3 regions of the Exiguobacterium sp. s160 genome follow, and region 3 is predicted to be linked to each of the others. Evidence: predicted binding sites of a transcription regulator. Region 3 holds the regulator's gene; each other region holds the start of a gene.
The links. Region 3 encodes Rex, which represses fermentation and respiration genes when NADH is low (regulators of the CRP and FNR family bind a similar motif). Its sites were predicted from a motif close to TTGTGAAATATTTCACAA; they were not measured.

Region 1 (3,283 bases), on a different contig from region 3:
TTCAGCCCTATTCTTCATGATTGCCGCCTTGCTTGCTTCTCGACTCACATTTCATCAGAAAGAGATTGCTCCAACCGAACAATCCACTTGGGAAGATGTACGGTCTGGTCTCTCTTATTTGAAACAGCAACGAGTTTTATGGACAGTCGCCGTTCTAGCTGCATTCTTGAACTTCTTTTTCGTCGCGACAGAAGTGTTGTTCCCGATAGCCGCTTTACAAGAGGTCGGCGTGTCTCCGTTTCAGTTTGGACTACTTGAAAGCATGGTTGCCATTGGATTCTTAATCGCTTCTTTACTTCACGCCTTGCCACTATTCAAAATCAAACATCGCCTGTCGACCATGCGATCTGCACTGACCATACTCAGTGTTCTATTTGTCGGCCCTGCCATTCCATTATATTTGAACTTCAACGTCCTCACGTCGATTTTCTTTTTCGCAATGTTCGCCTTATTAAGCGGGTTCTTTATCGTACGTGTCAACATTCCGGTTCAATTGCTCCTACAAACGAATACGGATCCAAATTATTTAGGTCGCGTGATTGGGGTACTCGAGTCACTTGCGATGGGCATCACGCCAATCGGTTTTATTCTATTCGGGGTATTGAGTGATCTTGTACCAGTCGCACATCTATACACTGCATGTATGATTGGCCTACTCCTATGTACCTTCACGCTCACATATCGGATTCGCCATGACATCCAAGCAGAACGAGCAGCAGCTCAGTCAATTGAACGAGTATCCTAACAAAAAAAGACATCGAACGAATCAGTTCGATGTCTTCTCTGTTGACGGGAGTACCCGTTTTTCTAATAAAAATGGTCCGAATGGGATGACGGATGCCATGACGGCAAGCGTCAGCACTTTGAAGCCCCAACGGAAGCGCCACGCCATGTACATGGCCGCAAGTACGTAAGCCACAAACAAGAAACCGTGCGCTGCGCCGACGATGCTGACCGCGAGTGGAATACCCGCCATATATTTCAGTGGCATCGCGATGAACAGTAACAACAAGAAGGACACACCTTCTGTGTAGCCAAGCCATTTAAAATGAGTCGTAGTCATATGCGTTCTCCTTTATCTCTGTAGGCTATATCTATCGTAGCCGAAACATGAGAGGTTTGTCACAGGAGAGTGCATAAAAGTTACGAGGCTATTTGACGATTTGGTGAACGATGCAATACTTTTGTTTCGACGAAGTTGCGAAGGAATAAGCCATCGACTCCGATTTTTCCTGCGTTATGTCCAGCAACCAAAATCAATACAGATACGATCAACATCGTCGGGTTCGTACTGACCGTCCCTGAGAGCAAGAACGCCATGTTCATGACAAGACCGAAGAACGCCGCGCTACGTGTGAGTGCACCGAGCAATAACCCTAACCCGACCAAAAATTCACCATAAGGAATAAGGACATCGAATAATCCGGCGTTCGGAATCGCAACGTTTTCTAAGAATGCAGCCCACCATCCCGCAACGGCTGGATGCTCTCCAGTCGCGAGTGTCACCGCGTTGTTTAAGAATCCCTCCGTTCCAAAGCCACCTGTGATTTTACCCCAACCTGCTGTTAACCAATGATAACCGAGCCATACACGTAACACCGTCAAGATTGCCGTAGCGATGTTATGATTTTGCCAAAATTTCGTGAACATAATGATTCCTCCCTTTCAAGAAGTTGAATAAATGAATAATGTGATTACATTCACAATATACCACCTATGTTCACTATTTCACATATATATTTTGCTTTGTTCATGATTCGTCCATATGTACGTCACACTCTATTCACATCCAGCAAAAAGACGCCTACTCGAGGCGTCTTTGAGAAGTTTACAACGTTACTTCTTGAGGTGGCTGCCCTTTTTTGTTCATCACACGCATCGATTCTGGTTCGATTTTGAGAATGACCAATTTCGGATCGTCCGGACCATCAAACCAGCCCTCGAGTTTGTCGTTCCACACTTTTTCTTTCATCGATTCATCGTCTGACACAGTCGCTTTCCCTAAGATTTCTAAGTAGGTGTCTCCCACTCCATCTCCATCATAACCAATCAGAATATGCGTATATGGATTCTTCTCTAATTCCTCTACCTTATCTGTATCGTTCGAGGTTGCTGTATAGAGCGTGAAATCATCATGGAAAAATGTCATGTATCGACTATGGGGCTTCACCTTATATACGGTCGCCATCGTCCCTACATCACTTGAATCTAGGATCTTCAAAGCTGTTTCTTTTGCACTCATTCCAAATTCCTCCTTCATGATTTGTCGCTCGTATACTGTTCCCTCAAACTACACGATTAAACACAAAAAAAACCTGCTCGCCGATGCGAGCAGGTATCATATTCCTTAGAAAGGAAGATTAGATTTTTTCAACGTTAGAAGCTTGTGGTCCACGAGCTCCGTCTGTGATTTCGAAAGTTACTTCTTGGCCTTCTTCAAGTGTTTTGAAGCCGTCGCCTTGGATTGCTGAGAAGTGTACGAATACGTCGTCTCCGCCTTCCATTTCGATGAAGCCGTAACCTTTTTCTGAGTTAAACCATTTTACTTTACCTGTGTTCATGAATGAACCCTCCTGAAATAAACGCTATGCGTTATAGTAGTGCCTTACTAGAAAAAACTTGACCAAAAAAAATACAAGCCTCTGGATTATCTAATGAAAAATAATCCCAAGCACTTGTGAATTATGATTCCAGCTATTCTTAATTAAGCACATATTGAATATAACACGACTAGATGCTTCTGTCTAGTAAATACTTCTGATTGCTAAAAAACGAGGTGAAACGGGTACATGCTAGAGAAGATGATGCTAGGAGGATTTATTATGAAAAATGCAAAGGACCCGCAATCAATCGCATCGATGATTGCCTCTTATTCTGATTGGTCGGAAGAAGACCTCATCCAGCGAACACTCGAATGGCACCGCGCCACGCGCGAGACATCTTACTCAGAGCAGCAACAATCCATCCCTTGCCGAATTCCAATGACAGAACGTATTACGCCTGTTCAAACGTCACTCCCGCTCGAACAAATGGACGGAATGGTTCGTCCTGTATGGATGCGCCGGCTCGATGCTGAATATTTGAACTTGATGCAGACGACGAAACAACACGTCGATGTAACGAACTATGGCGCTGTCGGAGATGGAAAAACGGATTGCACGCTCGCTTTTCGTCTCGCCCTCCGCTCCAATCGCCGCGTCTTTGTCCCGGCAGGTGTGTATATCGTTCGGGGCCTTCGCCTTCCTTCGAACTGCGTGTTAGAAGGTGCCGGACAGGACGTCAC
Region 2 (3,283 bases), on a different contig from region 3:
GTCACTTCCGCTTGAAATCAATACATCGCCAATCATTCATGAAGCATTTGAAGCAGGAAAAACGGTGTGCGTCCCGAAAGTAACGGAGCAGGGGTTAACGTTTCATATTATTCATTCGGTAGATGACCTTGAGACGGGCGTCATGAATATTTTGGAGCCGACGACCCCGCCAACAACGAAAACCATCGACCTCTGTCTTGTGCCGGGAAGGGTATTTGACCGTTCAGGATATCGAATCGGTTGGGGTGGAGGATACTATGACCGATTTTTACGTACATATGAAGGGGAGACGGTTTCATTAGCGTACTCCGTTCAATTGGTCGATCAAGTGCCGACTGAACCACATGATCTACCTGTTCAGTGGATTGTGACAGAAAAGGAGATGATTCAATGTTCGCCATATTTATTGTAACTTGTATCGTCGCCTTTCTCGGGTATCGGTTGCACTCCTTGACGATCTCGGGAGCCGTCTTGACAGTGGTGACGGGGGTATTGATCGGGTTATCGTTTGGTTGGTTCGGCCTCTATTTACTGGGTGTATTCTTCTCGACGTCTTCTCTTGCATCGAAATATCGATCTCGTGATAAACAAAATGTAGATGACATAGTCGAAAAAACGGGAGCGCGCGACGCCATTCAAGTGTTAGCAAACGGTGGGGTAGGGATTCTTTGTGCCCTCGGTTACTTACTGACAGATGATCCCGTTTATCTTTATATGTACATCGTGTCTATTGCGGCAGCGACGAGTGACACGTGGGGATCTGAATTCGGTGTCCTCGCAAAACGTAAACCGCGTTTCATGTTCACGTTTAGAGAAGTTGAGCCGGGAACGAGCGGTGCTGTCTCAACGTTTGGAACGATCATGTCGATTGTAGGGGCATTCGTGATCGTCTGTTCTTCTCTCCTGTTTGTCGAATTGAACATGGCATTACTAGTGGCGCTTTGGGGAATCGGACTGAGTGGGAGCGTCATCGACACATTGCTTGGGGCGACGGTACAACGGAAGTTTCGCTGTACGGTTTGTGGAAAGCTGACGGAAAAGAAAGTTCATCATCAAGTTCCTACAACATATGTGTCAGGGTGGCGTGTGCTAGGGAATGATGCAGTCAATTTTTTATCCGTTCTTGGAGCGGCGTCTATTTGTTTTTTTGTGTTCGGATAAGGGTAGTACAGAAAATGAAGATGTTTCAATTGAATGTGAAAGTTGTCACAATATCGCCAAAGTGAAAACGGTTTCCACTGTAGTTAAGGTTTGTGAATGATGTTACAATCTTGTTGTAACAGAGATAACAAAAACATGAAACAGATTGATCGAAGGGTGGAGAATCAATATGGAAACATTAAATCATGCTAAAGTAACGCGCGTCGCACTTGTAGGGGCAGGGGCAGTTGGAGCGAGCTTTGCGTACCAGTTAACGACAGCAAGCCTTTGTGAAGAACTCGTCATCATCGACATCAACAAGGCAAAAGCAGAAGGGGAAGCGATGGACTTGAACCACGGCGTCTCGTTCGCGTCTTCACCGATGCGTGTATGGGCAGGGGATTACGCAGATTGTGGTGTAGCAGACATCGTCGTCATTACCGCAGGTGCACCGCAACGTCCAGGGGAGACTCGTCTTGACCTTGTCGAAAAAAATGCGAAGATCATGAAGTCGATGATTTCAGATATTATGGATTCTGGTTTTGATGGCATTATCATTATCGCCTCAAACCCTGTCGACATTATGACGCATTTGGCATGGAAGTATTCAGGACTCCCTAAACATCGCGTCTTCGGCTCAGGTACTGTACTCGACACGTCGCGTTTACGTTACATGCTTGGCGACTATTTTAATGTCGACCCACGTAACTGTCATGCTTACATTATGGGTGAGCACGGTGACACCGAGTTTGCTGCTTGGAGTAATGCTCGTATCTATGGAAAGTCTGTTGAGCAGTTGCTTGAAGAGCATGATGAATATAACTGGCAAGACCTTGAAGACATATATGTGAACGTACGTGATGCGGCATATCACATCATCGAACGTAAAGGTGCGACATACTATGCCATTGGACTCGGATTACTCCGTTTGGTCAAAGCGGTCCTTCGTAATGAGAACACGTTGCTGACAGTCGGTGCTCATCTTGATGGGGAATACGATTTACACGATATTCATATCGGGGTACCGGCGATCATCAACCGTCAGGGCGTGCGTGAGGTCGTTGAGATTGAGTTGTCAGAAGAAGAACATCAAAAAATGCAACATTCTGCGAACGTCCTTATGAAAACGATGGAACCTGTCTTGTAATTGCGATATATGAGTGCCCGTAGCCGTAAAGGTTGCGGGTTTTTTGTACGTTTGAGGCAAACCTCGACTTTGTAGTGAGGTACAACGTGATTTACAATAGAATGAGAGAGGAGGGATTTTGTTGGCGACTTGCTTCTGGGAAGACATTTATCAAGCGGTCGAGAACGGTGGACGAATCGAAGGGATATTAGAACCGTCCCGTGCAGTCATCTTGTTTGATACAAAAGCAGGTGATCGCTATGACTTATACGTTCAAACTGAAAAAGCATGGGCGAATCATCTCGGTACTGACATTAACGCAATCTTAAGCGCCTTTCGTCTGTCTCGTATTGGACGAAAACGTTTGACGATTCACATATATGGTGACCGTCTCGTTGATGAAGAGCGGGTCGACTCCATGACGTTCCCGATTCCAGCGAGAGTGACATTATCTCGCTCGATTTGTACACCTACGATGGAGGAAGATCGCTTTCGAATGCTCGCGGTCGCGATGGATCGAAAGAAGAAAGCGGAATTAAAAAAGCGATTCTCCTTCGGCAAACCGCAAGTAGTATACGGCTTGATGTTCATCACGTTTTTAGTCATGTGGCTAGCTGAGTCAGTCGGTTCGACATTCGATCCGAATACGTTGATCGCATTCGGTGCGAAAGTGAACCCGCTCATCGAAGAAGGAGAGTGGTGGCGGCTGATTACGCCAATGTTTCTGCATATCGGATGGTTCCATTTTGCCATCAATATGTTTGCGCTCTGGTCACTTGGTCCGCTCGTTGAACGAATGTACGGCTCTCTCCGCTTTCTCATCATCTACGTGGTCGGTGGGATTTTAGCGACGACAGCATCGTACGCGTTCAGTGAATCCGTTTCAGCGGGGGCATCAGGAGCCTTATTTGGTCTGGTCGGTGCCTTACTCTATTTTGGACTGCGGGATCGTTCGCTCTTTATGAAGACACTCGGACCTCCGCTCTTTATTATGTTAGGATTAAATGTAGGACTCGC
Region 3 (3,283 bases):
CGTTGAAATGATGACTCCCAGTGTGAGTCCAAACAGCAGTATGAGCAAAATGATGATGTCATTCATCCTTATTTACCTCCATAACTTGATTGGAAAGACGCTTTCAAAACTGTCCCTAACGTCTTATTTTCAGCTTCTGATAAATGACAATGCCAACGTGAAGAATCATACCAAGTAGGTACAAGATCAGCCCTAGTGCAAGCCAACCGAGTGCATCCCAACCACGTACAATTTTCATTCCGACAAGAAATAAGATATAGCCAGTTACGAGTAGCAACGACGAGACGATGGATTGACGTCGTAATCGAGATTTTATAGAGAAAAATAAGAAAAACAGTAGGATGGTTGTCATAGCGCCTAGCAATACAAGGACTTCTCCATTGTACTCTCGAATCATCGTGTCTCCCTCTTCACTGTGCGACTCATTTTATTGTAACACATAAAATGGAAAATTATCTCAATTACTCATATCGCATGACATCAGCTTGAAACGACAAAAAAAGCATCGTCCCATTTACGGAACGATGCTTATTTCTCATTCATCTGTTTCATTAAATCCATCTGTTCTTGCACCATCGCTTCTTTCTCCCGGCGCAACACCCCTTTGTAGGCGACGCGTGAAATCGATAAACTGATTTCATATAGGAAGAAGAGTGGCAATGACACCATAAGGTGCGACGTCAAATCCGGTGGTGTGATGAATGCCGCGACTACGAATAGCGCGAAGTACGCATACTTACGAATCTTCGATAAGAAGTATGGTGTCACGACACCAATTCGGGTCAAGAACATCGTCACGACTGGCAATTGGAACAATAGACCGAACGGAATCGTCAGTTGCAACAAGAACGTGAAGTAATTGTTCGCCCCGATGATTTGTTCGAGTCCGAGGTCTTGCCCGAGGTCCGTCGAGATATCGAGGACGAGCGGGAATAACCAGTAGTAGGCGAACGCAAGGCCGAGCAAGAACAATCCGAAGATGATTGGGATATAAGCAAGGGTACCTTTTCGTTCATTCGGATGCAGACCGGGTGCGACAAACGCCCACACTTGATACAGTAGGAATGGGCTCGCCGCAATCAGGCCGATGATGAGCGCCAAGTTCAAGTAAATCATGAGCGGGTCCGCGACCCCAAAGGCGTTCAGTTCGAGCCCGCGTTCGACGAGATCTTCTTGCAAGTACGCGAGTACATATTTGACACTCGGCAAAGCCATCAAAAAGAAGGCAAAGACGACAAATGCAGATAGCATCAGTCGTCTCCGCAGCTCTGTCAAGTGATCGGTGAGTTCCCGCTCTTGATCAGGTTGATGATTCATGGCTTACTGCTCTTTCTTTTCGATAGCTTTCTTGTCGTTCTCGTCGTGCTCGTTCATCATGCCGTTCGTTGCATTTTTGAACTCACGAAGCGTTTGTCCGGCCGCGCGACCAAACTCCGGTAATTTCTTCGGTCCGAAGATGATGAGCGCGATGATGGCGATGATGAATAGACTCGCCCCACCCGGAATCCCGACGACGAGTGATGATGCTAGTAATTCCATTATTGATGGACCCCCTCAGCGGTTGGATAGTGTTGCATAAAGTAAATGAGTGACTGCAGCTCAATCGACAAATCGATGTGATGGACGCGAACCGTGTCCGGTACGGTGAGTCGTGCCGGTGTGAAGTTCAAGATGCCCTTGATGCCGAAACGGACCAAGTCGTCTGCGACGGACTGCGCATAGGCAGAAGGTACCGTCAAAATGGCGACGTCAATCTTGTTTTGCTTCATAATCTGTTCCATCTCATCGACGTGATGAATTGGGACGCCTGACATCGTCGTGCCGACTTTTGTCTCGTCTGCGTCGAACCCGACGACGATATGTGTGTTATTGTTTTTAAGGAAGTTATAGTTGACGAATGCCGTCCCAAGGTGACCGACCCCGACCAAGGCGACATTCGTAATCTCGTCCTGATTCAGTGTCTTTCGGAAAAAGTCTAACAGATACTGCACGTTATAGCCATATCCCTTTTTACCGAGCGCACCGAAGTACGAGAAATCACGGCGAATCGTAGCCGAATCGACCTTGACCGCCTCACTCAGTTCTGCTGAAGAGACACGTTGTTTACCTGACGCGTGCAGGCTTTGAATAAATCGATAGTATAGTGGCAACCGTTTGGCTGTCGCTTGTGGAATCTTTGGTTCGTTTTGACTCAACGGAAAGAGCCTCCTTTTTACGACACGTTACAAACGAATCTGAATTTCATACACCTTGATTGTAAACGAATTCACATGACCACTCAACGAATATACCTAAAATCGCTGAAAAATACAGTATACTAAATAGAGAGAAAGGGGTTTTTTCACTTGATCCTACTGCAAGTCAATAACTTATCCAAATCCTTCGGCGTCGAGCCGATTTTAGAAAACGTCAAACTCGAAATCCAAGAAGGCGAACGCGTCGCCCTCGTCGGCCGAAACGGGGCTGGGAAGTCAACGCTTTTGAAAGTCATCGCCGGGGAATACAACTATGACTCCGGGGACATCATGAAGCCAAAAGACGTCACCATCGGCTATCTCGCCCAAGACTCAGGGCTCGAATCCGACGAGACGATCTGGAACGAGATGCTCACCGTTTTCACGGACTTGATTGAGCAAGAGAAGACGCTCCGTCGCATGGAAGCTGACATGGGCTCCAAACGAATCCTAAATGACGCTGCGGCTTACGAACGTCTCCTCTCCTCTTACGATGAAGAGCAGCACACGTTTAAAGAGCGCGGCGGTTACCAGTATGAAGCGACGATCCGCTCGGTCCTTCACGGGATGCGCTTCTATCCGGACGACTTCGAGCGTCGGATCGACACGCTCTCTGGTGGACAACGGACGCGTCTCGCCTTGGCGAAGATGCTCCTTCAAAGTCCTGACCTGCTCATCTTGGACGAGCCGACGAACCATTTGGACATCGAGACGCTCGCCTGGCTTGAGAAGTACTTGAGCGGCTATAAAGGTGCCGTCCTCATCGTCTCCCACGACCGCTACTTCCTCGACCGCGTCGTCTCGGTCGTCTATGAGTTATCGCGTCATCGGAGCCGCCGCTTCGTCGGGAACTACACGAAGTATCTCGAACAGAAGGCCGCTCTCTACGAACAAGAGAAGAAGCAGTTTGAGTCGCAGCAAGAAGAGATTGCCAAAATGCAGGACTTCATTCAGCGAAACATCGCCCGAGCGACGACGACGAAACGGGCGCAAAGCGTACGGAAGCGTCTGGAGAAAGTCGACCGTCTCGATGCTCCGGACGGTGACGA

Region 1: KNO86_RS10040 (DoxX family membrane protein) is a predicted target of Rex. The motif match lies at 1,689-1,706, and genes of this name have one in related genera.
Region 2: KNO86_RS03505 (L-lactate dehydrogenase) is a predicted target of Rex. The motif match lies at 1,195-1,212, and genes of this name have one in related genera.

What each region holds. Positions count from the first base shown of each region.
Region 1 covers NZ_JACSKK010000004.1:87,597-90,879, reverse strand. Annotated here, with positions in the region: gene KNO86_RS10050 (MFS transporter) at 1-745, shown strand, start outside; gene KNO86_RS10045 (DUF3817 domain-containing protein) at 767-1,063, opposite strand; gene KNO86_RS10040 (DoxX family membrane protein) at 1,144-1,650, opposite strand; gene KNO86_RS10035 (pyridoxamine 5'-phosphate oxidase family protein) at 1,829-2,242, opposite strand; gene KNO86_RS10030 (cold-shock protein) at 2,361-2,561, opposite strand; gene KNO86_RS10025 (glycoside hydrolase family 55 protein) at 2,823-3,283, shown strand, end outside.
Region 2 covers NZ_JACSKK010000001.1:665,455-668,737, reverse strand. Annotated here, with positions in the region: gene KNO86_RS03515 (5-formyltetrahydrofolate cyclo-ligase) at 1-412, shown strand, start outside; gene KNO86_RS03510 (DUF92 domain-containing protein) at 391-1,161, shown strand; gene KNO86_RS03505 (L-lactate dehydrogenase) at 1,331-2,287, shown strand; gene KNO86_RS03500 (rhomboid family intramembrane serine protease) at 2,409-3,283, shown strand, end outside.
Region 3 covers NZ_JACSKK010000009.1:74,045-77,327, forward strand. Annotated here, with positions in the region: gene KNO86_RS13355 (hypothetical protein) at 1-66, opposite strand, end outside; gene tatC (twin-arginine translocase subunit TatC) at 529-1,317, opposite strand; gene tatA (twin-arginine translocase TatA/TatE family subunit) at 1,321-1,539, opposite strand; gene KNO86_RS13370 (redox-sensing transcriptional repressor Rex) at 1,539-2,195, opposite strand; gene KNO86_RS13375 (ABC-F family ATP-binding cassette domain-containing protein) at 2,346-3,283, shown strand, end outside.